2 regions of the Nonomuraea salmonea genome follow, and region 2 is predicted to be linked to the other one. Evidence: predicted binding sites of a transcription regulator. Region 2 holds the regulator's gene; the other holds the start of a gene.
What was found. The regulator HrcA, encoded in region 2, represses chaperone genes, less so after heat shock. The targets are predictions, from matches to a motif close to TTGGCACTCTCNNNNNGAGAGTGCCAA.
Positions count from the first base shown of each region.

Region 1: groL (chaperonin GroEL) is a predicted target of HrcA. The motif match lies at 3,518-3,544, and genes of this name have one in related genera.

Region 1 is NZ_JBHMCF010000013.1:198,646-206,901, reverse strand. It holds gene ACFFR3_RS18920 (alpha,alpha-trehalose-phosphate synthase (UDP-forming)) at 1-524, opposite strand, end outside; gene ACFFR3_RS18915 (RNA polymerase sigma factor) at 556-1,110, shown strand; SAM riboswitch class I at 1,190-1,331, shown strand; gene thrC (threonine synthase) at 1,345-2,577, shown strand; gene ACFFR3_RS18905 (MoaD/ThiS family protein) at 2,602-2,877, shown strand; gene ACFFR3_RS18900 (cold-shock protein) at 3,121-3,321, shown strand; gene groL (chaperonin GroEL) at 3,652-5,283, shown strand; gene ACFFR3_RS18890 (hypothetical protein) at 5,434-5,664, shown strand; gene ACFFR3_RS18885 (YbhB/YbcL family Raf kinase inhibitor-like protein) at 5,734-6,264, opposite strand; gene ACFFR3_RS18880 (HelD family protein) at 6,331-8,256, opposite strand, start outside.
Region 2 is NZ_JBHMCF010000042.1:89,151-97,406, forward strand. It holds gene ACFFR3_RS38510 (DUF4870 domain-containing protein) at 1-741, opposite strand, end outside; gene ACFFR3_RS38515 (DUF3097 domain-containing protein) at 738-1,547, opposite strand; gene ACFFR3_RS38520 (hypothetical protein) at 1,565-2,074, opposite strand; gene hrcA (heat-inducible transcriptional repressor HrcA) at 2,490-3,503, shown strand; gene dnaJ (molecular chaperone DnaJ) at 3,515-4,657, shown strand; gene ACFFR3_RS38535 (16S rRNA (uracil(1498)-N(3))-methyltransferase) at 4,654-5,379, shown strand; gene ACFFR3_RS38540 (hypothetical protein) at 5,442-6,104, opposite strand; gene ACFFR3_RS38545 (SigE family RNA polymerase sigma factor) at 6,101-6,613, opposite strand; gene ACFFR3_RS38550 (histidine triad nucleotide-binding protein) at 6,892-7,236, shown strand; partial or broken gene ACFFR3_RS38555 (PhoH family protein) at 7,402-8,106, shown strand.

The DNA.
Region 1 (8,256 bases), on a different contig from region 2:
CTGAAGTGCGCGATGCGCAGGTCGGGCCGTTCGGCCCTGAGCATGGCGGGGGTCAGCGTAAGGTGGTAGTCCTGCACCATCACGCGCGCGCCGTGGCCGGCCTCCTCGGCCAGCGCCAGCGCGAAAGCGCCGTTGTAGTCGCGGTATGACTCCCACTCGCGCTCGAACCTGGTGCCGAAGTTGGGCGAGTTGGGGATGTCGTAGAGCAGATGGTTGACGAACCACAGGGTCGAGTTGGCCACCGCGTTGTAGGCGCGATGGAAGGTGGCGGGCGGGATGTCGAGCATGCGCATCGGGCCCGTGTCGTAGCCCGCGTGGTCGACCCGGCCGCCGCCGGCCTGCCGCACGGCGCTGCGGTCGCCGTCGGACAACGCCGCGCAGACCCACAGCACGCCGTCGCCCTTGGCCACGCCCGACAGGCCCGACACGAGACCGCCGCCGCCGCGCTTCATGGTGAGTTCGCCGTCGTCGGAGACGGTGAAGGAGACCGGCCCTCTGTTGGAGGCCAACAGCACGCTGTTCATCTAGGCTCCTTTCGATCATAGGATCCCAGCTATGGCGCTTGATGAGCTAACCGAGGAACTCGCCCGCTCAGCCGCTGCCGGAGATCATCGCGCACTCGGCGAGCTCCTGGCGCGGATAGAGCCCGATGTGATGCGGCATTGCGCCCGAATCCTGCCTTATCACCAGGACGCGGAGGAGGCCTCGCAAGATACGTTGCTGGCTGTCGCGCGTAATATCGGGCGGTTCGAGGGGCGCGCCAGGTTCAGTACGTGGCTGCACATCGTGACGGCCAACTGCGCGCGCACGACGTACCGGTCGCTGAAGCGGCGGGCGGCCGAGCAGAGCTCGGACGAGCTGCCGATGCAGAAGCCCGACGTGCGGCGGGTCAGCGTGATCGCGGGCTCGCGGCTCGACCTGCTCGACGCGATGGAGGCCCTGGAGGCCGACAAGCCCGACCTGGCGCAGGCGCTGGTGCTGCGTGACATCGTCCAGCTCGACTACAACGAGGTGGCCGAGCAGCTCGGCATCCCGCTGGGCACCGCGAAATCCCGCATCCATCAGGCACGCAAGTACGTGCAGGGTGTGCTGGGCGAAGACTATCGCTGAGACCACCCGTCTCACATGGTGAGACGGGTGGTAATTGCGGCCACTTAAGCGGGTAGAGTCCGTTTCAACAACTTCATATTGCTCATCCAGAGGGGTGGAGGGACCGGCCCTGCGAAGCCCCGGCAACCCTCCCGGCTTTCGACTCGCGACCAGGCGAGGCCGACCGGGACAAGGTGCCAATTCCGGTTCGCGGTCAAGGTGGCCGCGGGCGAAGATGAGGGAAGGCCTCGCTTCATGTCGCTTGACTTTGGTCCTGCCACCGCTCTGTCCTGCCGCGAGTGCGGCGCGCGTTACCCGCTGGGTCCCAGCTTCGCGTGTCAGGAGTGTTTCGGGCCGCTCGAGGCGGCCTACGACTTCGGCCGGGTGACCCGCGAGCAGATCGCATCGGGTCCGGCCAACATCTGGCGTTACCGGGCGCTCCTTCCGGTTCCGGCGAACGTGACCGAAAAGCCGAATATGAACCCCGGCTGGACGAAATTGGTCAAGGCCGGAAACCTCGGCCGAACGCTCGGCATCAAGTCCCTTTACGTGAAGGACGACTCCGGCAATCCCACCCACTCCTTCAAGGACCGGGTCGTCGCCATGGCCGTCGAAGCGGCCAGGAACTTCGGCTTCCACACGCTTTCCTGCTCCTCCACCGGCAATCTCGCCGGCGCCGTCACCGCCGCCGCCGCGCGGGCAGGGCTCGACGCGTGCGTGTTCATCCCGGCCAATCTGGAGCAGGCGAAGATCGCCATGGCGCGGGTCTTCGGCGGGAAGCTCATCGGCATCGAGGGCACGTACGACGACGTCAACCGGTTCTGCTCCGAACTCATCGGCGACCCGCTGGGCGACAAGTGGGGATTCGTCAACGTCAACCTGCGGCCCTACTACGCCGAGGGCTCCAAGACGCTCGCGTACGAGATCGCCGAGCAGCTCGGCTGGCGGCTGCCCGAGCAGATCATCATCCCCATCGCCTCCGGGTCCCAGCTCACGAAGATCGACAAGGGCTTCAAGGAGCTGGTGAAGCTGGGGCTGGTCGAGGACACCCCGTACAAGATCTTCGGGGCGCAGGCGGCCGGGTGCTCGCCGGTGTCGACCGCGTACAAGGCGGGGCACGAGGTCGTACGGCCGGTCAAGCCCGACACCATCGCCAAGTCCCTGGCCATCGGCAACCCGGCCGACGGGCCGTACGTGCTGGACATCGCCCGGCGCACCGGCGGAGCCGTCGAGGACGTCACCGACGCCGAGATCGTGGCCGCCATCAAGCTGCTGGCCTCGACGGAGGGCGTCTTCGCCGAGACCGCGGGCGGCGTCACCGTCGGCGTGCTGAAGAAGCTCACCGAGAACGGCGTGCTCGACCCCGACGCCCTCACCGTGGTGCTCAACACCGGTGACGGGCTCAAGACGCTCGACGCGATCAGCGACGACGCCGCACCCACGGCCGTGATCCGGCCCTCTCTCGACGCGTTCCGCGCGACTGTCTGACAACCAGGAAAGGCGACTTAAACCATGAGCGTTTCTGTGCGGATTCCCACCATTCTGCGCACCTACACCGGGGGCAACGCGGAGGTCAGTGGCGAGGGCGCGACGCTTCGTGACGTGCTCATCAAGCTCGACGCCGACTACCCGGGCATCGGCGCGAGAATTCTGGATGAATCGGGCAAGATTCGTCGTTTCGTCAACGTTTACGTGGGGGAAGAGGACGTCCGTTTCGCCGAGGGCCTCGACACTCCCGCCCCTGAGGGGACTCAGATCTCCATCATCCCGGCGGTCGCCGGCGGCTGAGTGTCGCGGCTCGCATCCAGAAGGCGCCCCTTGTGGGCGCCTTCTCCTTTTCCGGGCCTAATTCAATGTTGAACCAGGTTCGGGAAGAAGAAATAGGCAGTTCCCAGATTGACTCTGTTGCCAAACCCCTCCCCACAGGTATGGTCGAGGGCGATCGTCCGGCTGATTTTCTGTTAAGTCGGGCGATTACAGGTCTCGCGGAGGAATGGGCGAGATCTGGGAGACCAGTAAGAGGAGTCGGAAGTGGCGCAGGGCACCGTCAAGTGGTTCAACGCGGACAAGGGCTACGGCTTCATCGCGGTAGACGGTGGTAAGGATGTATTCGTCCATTACTCAGCGATCATGATGGACGGGTACCGATCTCTCGAGCAGGGACAGCGCGTCGAGTTCGAGATCACGCAGGGCCAGAAGGGACCGCAGGCGGAGTCCGTCCGAACGGTCTGATCGACATCCTGGTATGCACCGGGCGGGTTCGCACGGCAGCGCAGTCCGTGCGAGCCGTCATCTCTCTCTCGTCGACTCGCGTACGGTGGGCCGCCCAGGGCGGCTCGCCGTACCGGCGTACTGACTGACCTGGGCGGAAACGTGGGGCAGGTGGGCGTTCGCTTGCACTCGACAGGGTAGAGTGCTAAACAGTTCGTTGGCACTCTGTGCAGCAGAGTGCCAACACCGGATCGGGACGATGGGGTCTGCCGAAGGAGATGCTGACCCATGCCGTCGCGGGCGTCGGCTCGGTCCACGACAAGCCACCCTGCATCTGGGAGGTCTAGCCTTATGGCAGCCAAGATGATCGCGTTTGACGAGGACGCCCGGCGCGGTCTCGAGCGCGGTATGAACCAGCTCGCCGACGCCGTCAAGGTGACCTTGGGTCCCAAGGGCCGCAACGTCGTGCTGGAGAAGAAGTGGGGCGCTCCCACGATCACCAACGACGGTGTGTCCATCGCCAAGGAGATCGAGCTCGAGGACCCCTGGGAGAAGATCGGCGCCGAGCTGGTCAAGGAGGTCGCGAAGAAGACCGACGACGTGGCTGGTGACGGCACCACCACGGCCACCGTGCTCGCCCAGGCGCTGGTGCGCGAGGGCCTGCGCAACGTCGCCGCCGGCGCCAACCCGATGGCCCTGAAGAAGGGCATCGAGTCCGCCGTCGAGCGCGTCAGCGAGGAGCTCTCCAAGCTGGCCAAGGACGTGGAGACCAAGGAGCAGATCGCCTCCACCGCCTCCATCTCCGCCGCCGACCCCGAGATCGGCTCGCTCATCGCCGAGGCGATGGACAAGGTCGGCAAGGAAGGCGTCATCACCGTCGAGGAGAGCAACACCTTCGGCCTCGAGCTCGAGCTCACCGAGGGCATGCGCTTCGACAAGGGCATGACGTCGATGTACTTCGTGACCGACTCCGACCGCATGGAGGCCGTGCTCGAAGACCCCTACATCCTGATCGTCAACAGCAAGGTCTCCGCCAACAAGGACCTGCTGCCGCTGCTCGACAAGGTCGTCCAGTCCGGCAAGCCGCTGCTGATCATCGCCGAGGACGTCGAGGGCGAGGCTCTGGCGACCCTGGTCGTCAACAAGATCCGCGGCCTGTTCCGTTCCGTCGCCGTCAAGGCTCCGGGCTTCGGCGACCGCCGCAAGGCCATGCTCAACGACATCGCGATCCTGACCGGCGGTCAGGTCATCGCCGAGGAGGTCGGCCTCAAGCTCGAGACCGCCACCCTCGACCTGCTGGGCCGCGCCCGCAAGGTGGTCGTGACCAAGGACGAGACGACGATCGTCGACGGCGCCGGTGACGCCGAGCAGATCTCCGGCCGGGTCAACGAGATCCGCGCCGAGATCGAGCGCACCGACTCCGACTACGACCGCGAGAAGCTCCAGGAGCGCCTGGCCAAGCTGGCCGGCGGCGTCGCCGTCATCAAGGCCGGTGCCGCCACCGAGGTCGAGCTCAAGGAGCGCAAGCACCGCATCGAGGACGCCGTCCGCAACGCGAAGGCGGCCGTCGAGGAGGGCATCGTCCCCGGCGGTGGCGTGGCGCTGCTGCAGGCCGGCGCCAAGGCGTTCGACAAGCTCGAGCTCAACGGCGACGAGGCCACCGGTGCCGCCATCGTCAAGAAGGCGCTGGAGGAGCCGCTCAAGCAGATCGCGGTCAACGCCGGCCTCGAGGGCGGCGTCGTGGTCGAGCGCGTGCGCAACCTCACCCCGGGTGAGGGCCTCAACGCCGCGTCGGGCGAGTACGTCAACATGTTCGAGTCGGGCATCATCGACCCGGCCAAGGTGACGCGCTCCGCGCTGCAGAACGCCGCCTCCATCGCGGCGCTGTTCCTGACGACCGAGGCCGTCATCGCCGAGAAGCCCGAGAAGGCTGGGGCCGCTCCCGCCGGCGGCATGCCCGGCGGCGGCGACATGGACTTCTAGGTCTTTATCCGTCGCGCAGGCGAAGAGCGGTCCGGAATTTTCCGGGCCGCTCTTTTTCTTGTGGAGCTGCCATTACGTTTCACCATTGATCCGCTACTCATGGTGAGGAAAGGTGGTCAGCCATAACTCACCTCAACGAAGGAGTGGCGGATGTTCTCCCGCAGCAAGCGCATTTTCGGTATCGCGGCCATCGCCCTGGCCGCCGTCACCGCCGCGGCGGCTCCCGCGCATGCCGACGACGAGCTGACGAGCACGTTCAGCCTGCTGCGCCAGCTGAACAATCCGTTCTGCCTGCCGGGCGCGACCACCACCGGCATTCCGGTCGTCGACTCGCTGCTGCCGGGGCTCGTCGGCTGCCCCCAGGCGCCCCTCGTGCGCTGACCCCGACATGAGCTGACCCCGACATGACGAGCGCCCCGCCGGGCTCCCGGCGGGGCGCTCTGACGCTTGTCAGACGCCGAAGTGGGCCACGACGAAGCCACGGGCCAGCAGGTTGGCGTTGATGTTGAAGCCGACCACGGCCGGGCTGGTGTCGCTGTCGACCCCCAGCTTGTCGACGCCCAGCGCGTGCACGGTGAAGACGTAGCGGTGCGGGTCGCCGGGAGGCGGGGCGGCGCCGCCGTAGGCCTTGGTGCCGTAGTCGGTGCGGGCGTGCACGGCGCCCTCGGGCAGGCCCTTGAAGTCGGGCGCCGAGCCCGCGCCGGTGGGCAGCTCGGTCACCGAGGCCGGCAGGTCGAACAGCACCCAGTGCCAGAAGCCGCTGCCGGTCGGCGCGTCGGGGTCGAAGCACGTGACGGCATAGCTCCTGGTGCCCTCGGGGGCGCCGGACCAGCGCAGGTGCGGCGACTGGTTGCCGCCCGTCATGCCCCAGTCGTTGAAGACGTGGAGGTCGGGCAGTCGCTCGCCGTCCTGGATGTCGTCGCTCTCGACCACGAGCGCGGGGACCGACGGCAGGAATTCATGGGGAAGCGGTGCGGGCACGGCATCCTCCTTGGGTGAGAGCTAGGTGCTTGCCCAGCCATCCTAGAAGCGCCGTGCCCGCGCGGCTCACGCCGCCAGCTCGGCGGGCAGCGGCTTGTCGTGCAGCACGGTCAGCGAGGTGACCGCACGGGTCAGCACGACGTAGAGCCGGGCCAGGCCCCTCGGCTCGGCGGCCACGATGTCGGCCGGCTCGACCACGATGACGTGGTCGTACTCGAGGCCCTTGGCGAGCGTGGCGGGCACGACGAGCAGGCGCTGCTCGTCGGGGGAGTCGGGGTCGAGCACGGCGTGCGGCAGCTCGGCCAGCGCCTGCGAGACGGTCTCGACCAGGGCGTCGGGAACGATGACGCCGATGGAACCCTCTTTGGCCAGCGCCTGCCGCGCCACCTCGATGACCGAGCCGCCGGGCAGCACGGTGAGCGAGCCCGCGCCGGGACGCAGCGAGCGCGGCGCGGCCAGGCCGGGGGCGATGGAGGGCAGCAGCCGGGCCGCGTAGTCGAGCACCTCGCGCGGCACGCGGAAGCCGAGTGTCAGCTCCGTCACCTCGCCCTCGCGCTGGCCGAGGTGTTCGAGCACCGCCTGCCACGAGGTGGTGGACCACGGGGTGGTGCCCTGCGCGAGGTCGCCGAGCACGGTGGCCGAGCCGTTGCGGCAGCGCCGTCCGAGCGCCCTGAGCTGCATCTCCGACAGGTCCTGCGCCTCGTCCACGACCAGGTGACCCAGTGAGGGCGTGCGTTCCATGAGGTCGCGCAGCTCGTCGAGGAGCGCCGCGTCGGCCGCCGACCACTTCGCGGACTTCCAGCTCCGGTACGGCTTGCGCCAGGCGAGCAGCTCCTGCTCCTCGGCCGTCAGGTCGGACTTGGCGGCCTTGGCGCGGAACTCGGGGTCGGACAGCAGGCGATGGAGCACCTGCTCGGGCGTCAGCTTGGGCCAGACGGCGTCCACGAGCTGCTTGACCGGCTTCGACCTGGCCACCGCGTCCTGGACCCGGTCGTCGGGCGACTCGCCGCGCTGCTCCATGCGGACGAGCACCATGTGGGCCAGCCGCTGGGCCAGCGCCGCGCGGCCGGGGTTGTAGCGGGTGGTGCCGCGCAGGGAGGCGACGATCTCGCGCACCTCGTAGTCGGCCACCCGGTGGCGGTAGGCGCCCTTGGTGAAGACGACGCCTTCCTCCGGTTTGACGATGTGCAGCCAGAGCGCGCGCTCAAGGACGGCGGCCATCCTGGCGTCGCCCTTGATGGCGGCGACCTCGGGGTCCTCGGGGGCGGCGTGCTCGCCCAGCAGCCCGGCCACCGTGGTCTGGTCGACCTTGACCTCGCCCAGCGCGGGCAGGACGGAGGAGATGTAGGACAGGAAGGCCCGGTTCGGCCCGACGATCATGACGCCCGACCTGGCCAGCCGCTCGCGGTGGGTGAACAGCAGGTAGGCGGCGCGGTGGAGGCCGACGGCGGTCTTCCCGGTGCCGGGGGCGCCCTGCACGCACACCGTCTGGGCCAGCGTGGAGCGGACGATCTCGTCCTGGTCGGGCTGGATGGTGGCGACGATGTCGCGCATGGGGCCGGTGCGGGGCCGCTCGATCTCCTCGGTGAGGATCTTCGACGGGCCGATGTCGCCGCCGTCGGCCAGCGGCTCGTCCTCGTACGCGGTGAGCGCCCCGCCGTGGTAGCCGAAGCGCCGCCGGCGCTCGACGCCCATCGGGTCGGCCGGGCTGGCCTGGTAGAACGCGCGCGACACCGGCGCCCGCCAGTCGATCACCAGCGGCTTGCTGCCGGCGTCGTGGACGTGGCGGCGGCCGACGTAGATGGTGCTCGGCAGGTCGTCGCCGCCGGCGCGGTCGAGGCGGCCGAAGAAGAGCGGGGTGTCGGGGTGGTCGGCCAGTGCGGCGACCCGCTGGTCGAGCAGCGACTGCAGGATCTGCTGCGAGACCCAGTCGCCGGCCGCGTCGGCCGACAGGGACTGGGCGTGCGCGCGCATGGCTGTGAGCGCGGCTCT
Region 2 (8,256 bases):
CCTGACGTAGGGCGACTGGTCCTTGCGCATCACGTAGATGATGAGCGGGCCGATCCACGAGACCAGCAGGCCGAGGAGGTGGGCCAGCATCGCCATGGAGTTGTCGTCGGTGCCGGGGCGGGGGCCGAAGCGGCCGGGCACGTAGGGCTCGCCGGGGTGCTGCGGGTAGCCGTAGCCGGGCGGGGGCGGCGGATAGCCGGGCCGGCCGTAGCCGCCGGGCGGACCGTAGCCGCCGGGACCGCCGTAGGGGCCCTGCTGGCCGTAGCCGCTGGGCGGCTGCGGGTGGTAGATCGGCGCCGACCCGGGCTGCTGCCCGTAGGGGAGCTGCTGCCCGTAACCGGGCGCCGACCCGGGCTGCTGCCCGTAACCGGGCGCCGACCCGGGCTGCTGCCCGTAACCGGGCGCCGACCCGGGCTGCTGCCCGTAGCCGGACGACCCGGGCTGCTGCTCATAACCCGGCACGGAACCGGGCTGCTGCGAGTAACCCGGGGTGGAGCCGGGTTGCGGTGGGTAGCCGGACGTGGAGCCGGGTTGCTGGGGATGGCCGGGCGTGGAGCCGGGTTGCTGGGGGTGGACGGGTTGTTGTCCGTACGGTGGGGGCGGGCCGGGTTGGGGGCCCGAGCCGGGCGCGGGCGGCGGCAGGTCGGACGGGGTGACCCTGCGCGTGGCGTCGTCGTCCGCCGGGGCGAACCTGCGGGTGGCGTCGTCGTCGGCGGGCGGCGGGGTCGGGTCCTGGCTCATGGGGCCTCCGTAACGAAGTCGATCAGTTCCTCGACCCGGCCGAGCAGCGCCGGTTCCAGGTCCGTGTACGTCGAGACGGCGCCGAGAATGCGCCGCCACGCCTCCGCGGGCTCCATGCGCCAGCCCAGCGCGGCGATGACGCCCTCCTTCCATGGCACCCCGCGCGGCACGTCGGGCCAGGCCGGGATGCGCAGCACGGACGGCTTGACCGCCTGCCAGATGTCGACGAACGGATGCCCGACCACGAGCACGTCGGGCGAGGTGATCTCGGCGGCGATCCGGCTCTCCTTGGAGCCGGGCACCAGGTGGTCGACGAGCACGCCGAGGCGCCGCCCCGGCTCGGGGCCGAACTCGTCGACGATGGCGGGCAGGTGGTCGACGCCTTCGAGGTATTCGACGACGACGCCTTCGACCCGCAGGTCGTGGCCCCAGATCTTCTCGACGAGGGCGGCGTCGTGGACGCCCTCGACGTAGATGCGGCTCTGCCTGGCGACCCTGGCCCGCAGCCCTTCGACGGCGATCGAGCCCGACGCGCTGCGCCGAGGGCCGGTGGGGGCGGTGGCGGCGGGGCGTACGAGGGTCACGGGACGGCCTTCCAGCAGGAACGCCGCGGGCGCGAGCGGGAAGAGCCGGCGCTTGCCGAACCGGTCCTCCAGCGTGACGGCCTCCTTGTCACAGGCCACCACGGCGCCGCAGAAGCCGCTGTCGGCGTCCTCCACGACGAGGTCCGGCTCCGCGGGCACCTTGGGGATCTTGCCCTTGCCCGGCCGCCGCCAATTTCCCGCCAGTACATCGCCCTCGTACACACGGGGACCGTAGCAAATCACCCGCTCACTGCAAGGCGCTTCCGCGCGCCGCTGCGGCGGACGAGGACGACGATCGTGCCGGCGATGGCGGCGAGCAGCCCGGCGCCCGGCAGGGCCACGAGGGCGATGAGGCCGTCGGCGACGCCGTTCACGACGGAGTAGGAGTCGCGGCCGACGCCGTAGCGCACGGTGGCGTCCTCCTGGTTGACGCAGGTGAGCTGGTAGTCGCCCTTGGCCGGCGCGTTGATCACCAGGAACTGCTCCCACACGGCGTCGCCGGCCGACACCGTACGCCGGTCGGGGGTCTTGGCCAGCTTGGCCTCGCCGCTGATCGAGCAGTCGTAGGTGACGGCGGTGTCGCTGGCGAGGTAGACGCCCGGCTTCTCGGCCGGGTCGACCGTCACCGTGACGCTTTCGCCGGACGCGAACGTCTGCTTGGGCACCAGGTCGGTCGCGCCGCCCAGGCCGGTGGCGAACAGCACGCCGCCGGCCGCCAGGCAGGCCACGAACACGCCCCAGACGGCCACCAGCCACCAGCGGCTGGGCTTTATGGCTTTGGAGTCGATTCGTGGTGGAAATTGGGCCTGTTGGCCGTATTGTCCGTACTGAGATGGCGGGCCGAACTGAGCGGGGTCACCGTACTGCGGTGGCCCCTGTCCGAACGGAGGCTGTTGCCCGTACTGGGGTGGTCCCTGCGGCGGCTGTCCCTGTGGGGGCGGTCCGTACTGGGGCGGACCGTAGCCTGGCGGCGGGCCGTACGCCGGGGGCCGGGAATCGTCGGTCATGAGGGCAAGTGTGGGGCCTGTCGCTCACAGGAAGCCAGACAGCAGTTGGGACGCGGTGTTATCGCACCTTGTGGGCGAGAGCCGTACACTTGGCACTCGGGAACACAGAGTGCTAGACACCACGTTCCTGTAAGGGACAGAGGCAGGAGGTGAGCACGTGCTCGACGATCGGAAGCTGGCGGTGCTCCGGGCCATTGTCGAAGACTACGTGTCCACCAACGAACCGGTGGGCTCCAAGGCGCTGGCCGAGCGTCACAATCTGAAGGTCTCCCCGGCGACGGTCAGGAACGACATGGCCGCGCTGGAAGAGGAAGGCTACATCACCCAGCCCCACACCAGCGCGGGCCGCGTGCCGACGGACAAGGGCTATCGCCTGTTCGTCGACCGGCTCTCGCAGGTCAAGCCGTTGTCGGGGGCCGAGCGGCGGGCGATCGAGACGTTCCTCGCCGGCGCGGTCGACCTCGACGACGTCGTCACCCGCACGGTCCGGCTGCTCGCGCAGCTGACCAGGCAGGTGGCGGTCGTGCAATACCCGACGCTCAACCGTTCGACGGTCCGGCACGTCGAGCTCGTCCCGCTGACCGACCGGCGGGTCATGCTCGTGCTGATCACCAACACCGGCCGCGTCGAGCAGCGCGTGGTGGAGCTGCCCGAAGTGGTGGAGGACCACCGCATCGCCAACCTGCGCGCCGTGCTCAACGCCTGCCTCGACGGCTGCGGCCTGAGCAGCGTGCCCGAGCTGGTGGCCGACCTGCCGGAAAGACTCCCGGTCGAAGACCGGCCCGCCGCGGCGACGATCCTCTCAGTGCTGCTCGAGACGCTGGTCGAGCGGCACGACGAGAAGATCGTGTTCGCCGGCGCGGCCAACCTCGCCGGCGCCGACTTCGCCACCGGCCTGCGCGACGTGCTGGAGGCGCTTGAGGAGCACGTCGTCCTCATGCGGCTGCTCGGCGAGACAACCTCAGACACCCCGTCCGCGCTCACCGTGCGCATCGGCTCGGAAAACCCCTACCTGAGGGGCACATCCATCGTCGCGACCGGATACGGTTCTGGCGACAACCAACTGGCCCGGCTCGGCGTTCTGGGGCCGACCAGGATGGACTATCCCGTGACGATGGGCGCCGTACGCGCGGTGGCACGCTACGTCAGCCAGATCCTGGCTGCATCATAAGAGGTCGATAAGTGGCAAACAGCGACTACTACGCCACCCTCGGGGTGCGCCGTGACGCGAGTCAGGACGAGATCAAGAAGGCGTATCGCCGGCTCGCCCGAGAGCTGCACCCTGACGTGAACCCCGATCCTGACACGCAGGAGCGGTTCAAAGAGATCACGCAGGCCTACGAGGTGCTGTCCGACCCGAACAAGCGCCAGATGTACGACCTGGGTGGCGACCCCTTCGGCGGCGGCGCGGGAGCGGGCGCCGGCGCGGGAGGCTTCGGAGCGGGCTTCCCGTTCAGCGACATCATGGACGCCTTCTTCGGCACCGCCACCGGTGCCAGGGGGCCCCGCTCACGTGCCCGCAGGGGCCGCAACGCCACCATCAGGGTCGAGCTCGACCTGCGCGAGACGGCGTTCGGCACGACCCGCGAGCTGGCCGTCGACACGGCCGTGCTGTGCGACATCTGCCACGGCGCCGGCACCGCGCCCGGCACCCACCCCGACACCTGCGACATGTGCAGCGGGCGCGGCGAGATCTCCCAGGTGACACGGTCCTTCCTGGGCCAGGTCATGACCTCGCGGCCCTGCCCGCAGTGCGGCGGCTTCGGCACCATCATCCGCAACCCCTGCCAGGAGTGCTCCGGCGACGGCCGGGTGCGCACCCGCCGTACGATCAAGGTCCGCATCCCCGCGGGCGTCGAGGACGGCACCCACATCCAGCTCGCCGGCGAGGGCGAGGTCGGCCCGGGCGGCGGCCCGCCCGGCGACCTGTTCCTCGAGATCGTCGAGCGGCCCCACGAGATCTTCGAACGGCGCGGCGACGACCTCCACTGCACCGTCCAGATCCCGATGACGGCCGCCGCGCTCGGCACCGTGCTGACCGTCGAGACCCTCGACGGCGCCGAGGAGATCGACGTCCGGCCCGGCACGCAGTCGGGCCAGGTCATCACCATGTACGGCAGAGGCGTCCAGCGGCTCAACGAGTCCGGCAGGGGCGACCTGCTCATCCACGTCAACGTCGAGACGCCGAGCCGTCTCGACGCGGCTCAGGAAGAGCTGCTGCGCGAGCTGGCCAGGCAGCGAGGTGAGGAGCGCCCGCCTGGCAAGTTCGCACCGGGCCAGCAGGGTTTTTTCTCCCGCCTGCGTGACGCGTTCAACGGCCGGTGACGGCTCCGGTCTTCCTGAGCGCGCACCTCGAAGGGCCCGAGCTGACGCTCGACGGCCCCGAGGGGCGGCACGCGGCCTCCGTACGCCGGTTGCGCGCCGGTGAGCGGGTCGACCTCACCGACGGGGCGGGCGGGGTGGCCGAGTGCGTCGTACGCGAGGCGCTGAAGGACGCGCTGCGGCTCGAGGTGCTGCACCGCTACGACGTCGAGCCGCCGCGGCCCCGGCTGGTGGTCGTCCAGGGGCTGCCCAAGGGCGACAGGGGCGAGCTGGCGGTCGAGATGATGACCGAGGCCGGCGTCGACGTGATCGTGCCGTGGGCGGCGGCCCGCAGCATCACCCAGTGGAAGGGCGACAAGGTCGCCAAGGCCCTCGGCCGCTGGCGCTCCACCGCGCGCGAGGCGGGCAAGCAGGCCCGCCGCTTCCACCTGCCCGAGGTGGCCGACCTCGCCTCCACGGCAAGCGTCGAGCGGCTGCTGGCGGAGGCGGCGCTCGGGCTGGTGCTGCACGAGGAGGCCGCCGAGCCGCTGTCGGGCGTGGCGCTGCCGGCGGGCGGCGACGTCGTCATGGTGGTGGGGCCGGAAGGCGGGGTCTCGGAGGAGGAGCTGGAGCGGTTCAGGGCGGCCAAGGCGGAGCCGGTGCTGCTCGGGCCTACGGTGCTGCGCACGTCCACGGCGGGGGTGGCGGCGGCCGCCGTGCTCTTCAGCCGCACGGGCCGCTGGTGAGCCGCTAGGGGTGCTCTGCGCGTCTTGCCGCGGGGCGAGCTGTCTTGCCCGGCGATGAGCCTCTAGGGCGTGGTCTGCGTGTCCTGCAGGGGGGTCGCCTCGACGGGCGGCGTCTCGGTCATCTCGTCGTCCGGCGGGCACTGCTCCGGCGGGCACGACGGCGGCGCGGACGTCTCGATCATGGTGGGCGACGGTGTCGGCGTCGGCGACGGCGAGAGAGTGGGGCAGTCGGACGGCGGCTCGGCTTCCTCGGCGAGCGCCGAAGGACACGGGGTCGTGGTGGGCGTGGGGGTGGGCGACGGAGACGGCCTGCTGGTCGACTCGGCCTTACGGGTCGGCTTGGGCGAGGTGGGCGACGGCGTCGCCGGGATCACCACCGCGGGCGGCGACTGACGGGGCGGCACGCTGGTCGCGGGCGGATCGATGGACCGGGTGGTCGAGGAGTTGGACGGCACCTTGCTCGTCTCGTCGTCCACGATCCGCACGGGCGCCTGATCGATGATCTGGGAGCGCAGGCCGGGGACGGCGAACACGATCGCGCCCGCCACCAGCACCGCGCTGGCCGCGGCCGCTCCCGCGCGCCACCAGAACAGATTGCGTACGCCCCGCCGCTCGATGCGGGCACGGATGATCTCCAGTCCGTCCGGCGAGGGCACGACCGCGTCCGCCTCCGCGCGGAGCGCACGGCGCAGCAGGTCGCCGTACTCGTCGGGGGGCTGGGTCATGACATTTTCTCCAGGACCGATCGCAAGGCGGCCATGCCACGTGCCGTGTGGCTCTTGACCGCCCCCTTGCTGATGCCCATGGCGTGGGCGATCTCAGCTTCGGACAGATCACCGTAGTAGCGTAGAACCAGAGCCTCTCTCTGTCGGGTCGGAAGGGCACGTAATGCCTCGATCACGGCAGAACGTTCCAGTTCGCCGATGGCGCCGTTCTCGGCGCTCGGCGCGTCGGGCAGACCTTTGGGAGCATACTTCTCGACGACCGCGCGGTGGCGCAGCACCGACCTGGACCGGTTGACGACTGACTGGCGCAGGTAGGCAAGTGCTTTGTCGGGATCACGCAGCCTGCGCCAGGCGCCATGGATGGCGACGAACGCATCCTGCACGACTTCCTCAGCTGTTGCTATGTCGCGCACCAGCAACACAGCGAGACGCACCAATGACCGAAAATGCGCACTGTACAGCGCCGTAACGGCCATGTCGGCATCCCACCCGACCGGCACCGCCCCCATCGACCTGTCGGCCAGAAGGGTTTCGGTGGTCACATCAGTGGGACGCGCGGCCTTCCCAGAGGGTTTACGCTCTTCCGGTTCTGGAGGTTTCCCCGGTTCCTTAGGGTGCATTACCCAGTCGTGTCCTCGCCAGGTGGCGCTCGCCCGACCCTGAATCGTCTTTTCTGCTGAAGTGTCGCACACTCACCCTAACCTTGTGGATCTTCCTGCGCACGACACAGCTGATTACCGATTCGCAACGGACTCACCGACGGCGGCGCCCTCGGTAGGCTGATCGAGTGAGCGATTGCCTCTTCTGCAAAATCGTCGCCAAGGAGATTCCCGCCGAGATCGTTTACGAAACCGGCCGGACCCTGGCGTTCCAGGACATCAACCCGCAGGCGCCGACCCACGTGCTGGTGATCCCCAAGGAACACCACGCCAACGCCGCCGCGCTCGCCGCGGCCGACGACGGGCTCGCCGACGAGGTGCTCAAGACCGCGCACGAGGTCGCCGTGCTCGGCGGCGTCTCCGAGAGCGGCTACCGCGTCGTCTTCAACACCGGTCCAGGCGCCGGTCAGACCGTCTTCCACGTACACGCCCACGTGCTCGGCGGGCGCGATCTCACCTGGCCGCCCGGCTGACGGCCTGGGCAGGCCGGGCGCAGTGATCGGCGCAGTGATCGGCGCGGTGATCACCGCGGTGATCACCGCGGTGATATTGACGCGAGCAATCGGCCTGGCCCCGGATACGATGGGCGGAGAAGAACTCCGAAAGAGACCGGGAGGCATCAGGCCGCTGGCCTGCCCATGTCTGAACTACACGAATCCCGACGCACAGCACCTCCCTCGCGGACTCAAGCGAAGGTGCTGATACCGGACGAATACCCGATGGTCAGCCTCCTGGGCTCCCGCGACGAGCTGCTACGCGTCATCGAGGGTGCCTTCCGGGCCGACATCCACGTACGCGGCAACGAGATCACCGTCACCGGCAGCCCCGACGAGAGCGGCACCGTCGTGCGCCTCTTCGAAGAGCTCGTCGAAGTCCTGCGCAGCGGCGGAGAGCTCACCCCCGACGCGGTCGAGCGCAGCATCGCCATGCTCCGCATGACCTCCGACCGGCCCGCCGAGGTGCTCTCGCTCGACATCCTGTCCTCGCGCGGCCGCACCATCCGCCCCAAGACCGTCAACCAGAAGCGCTATGTCGACGCCATCGACGACCACACCATCGTCTTCGGCATCGGCCCCGCCGGCACCGGCAAGACCTACCTCGCCATGGCCAAGGCGGTGCGCGCGCTGCAGGAGAAGCGGGTCAACCGCATCATCCTGACCCGGCCGGCGGTCGAGGCGGGCGAGCGCCTGGGCTTCCTGCCCGGCACGCTCTACGAGAAGATCGACCCCTACCTGCGCCCGCTCTACGACGCGCTGCACGACATGGTCGACCCCGACTCCATCCCCAAGCTGATGGCGGCGGGCACGATCGAGGTCGCGCCGCTGGCCTACATGCGCGGCCGGGCCCAGCCGGTGGACAGCCAGGTGCTGACCCCCGACGGCTGGCGGGCGATCGGCGAGCTGGAGGTCGGCGACCTCGTCGTCGGCTCCGACGGCGAGCCGACTCCCGTGCTGGGGGTCTATCCGCAGGGCGAGAAGACGATCTACCGGCTG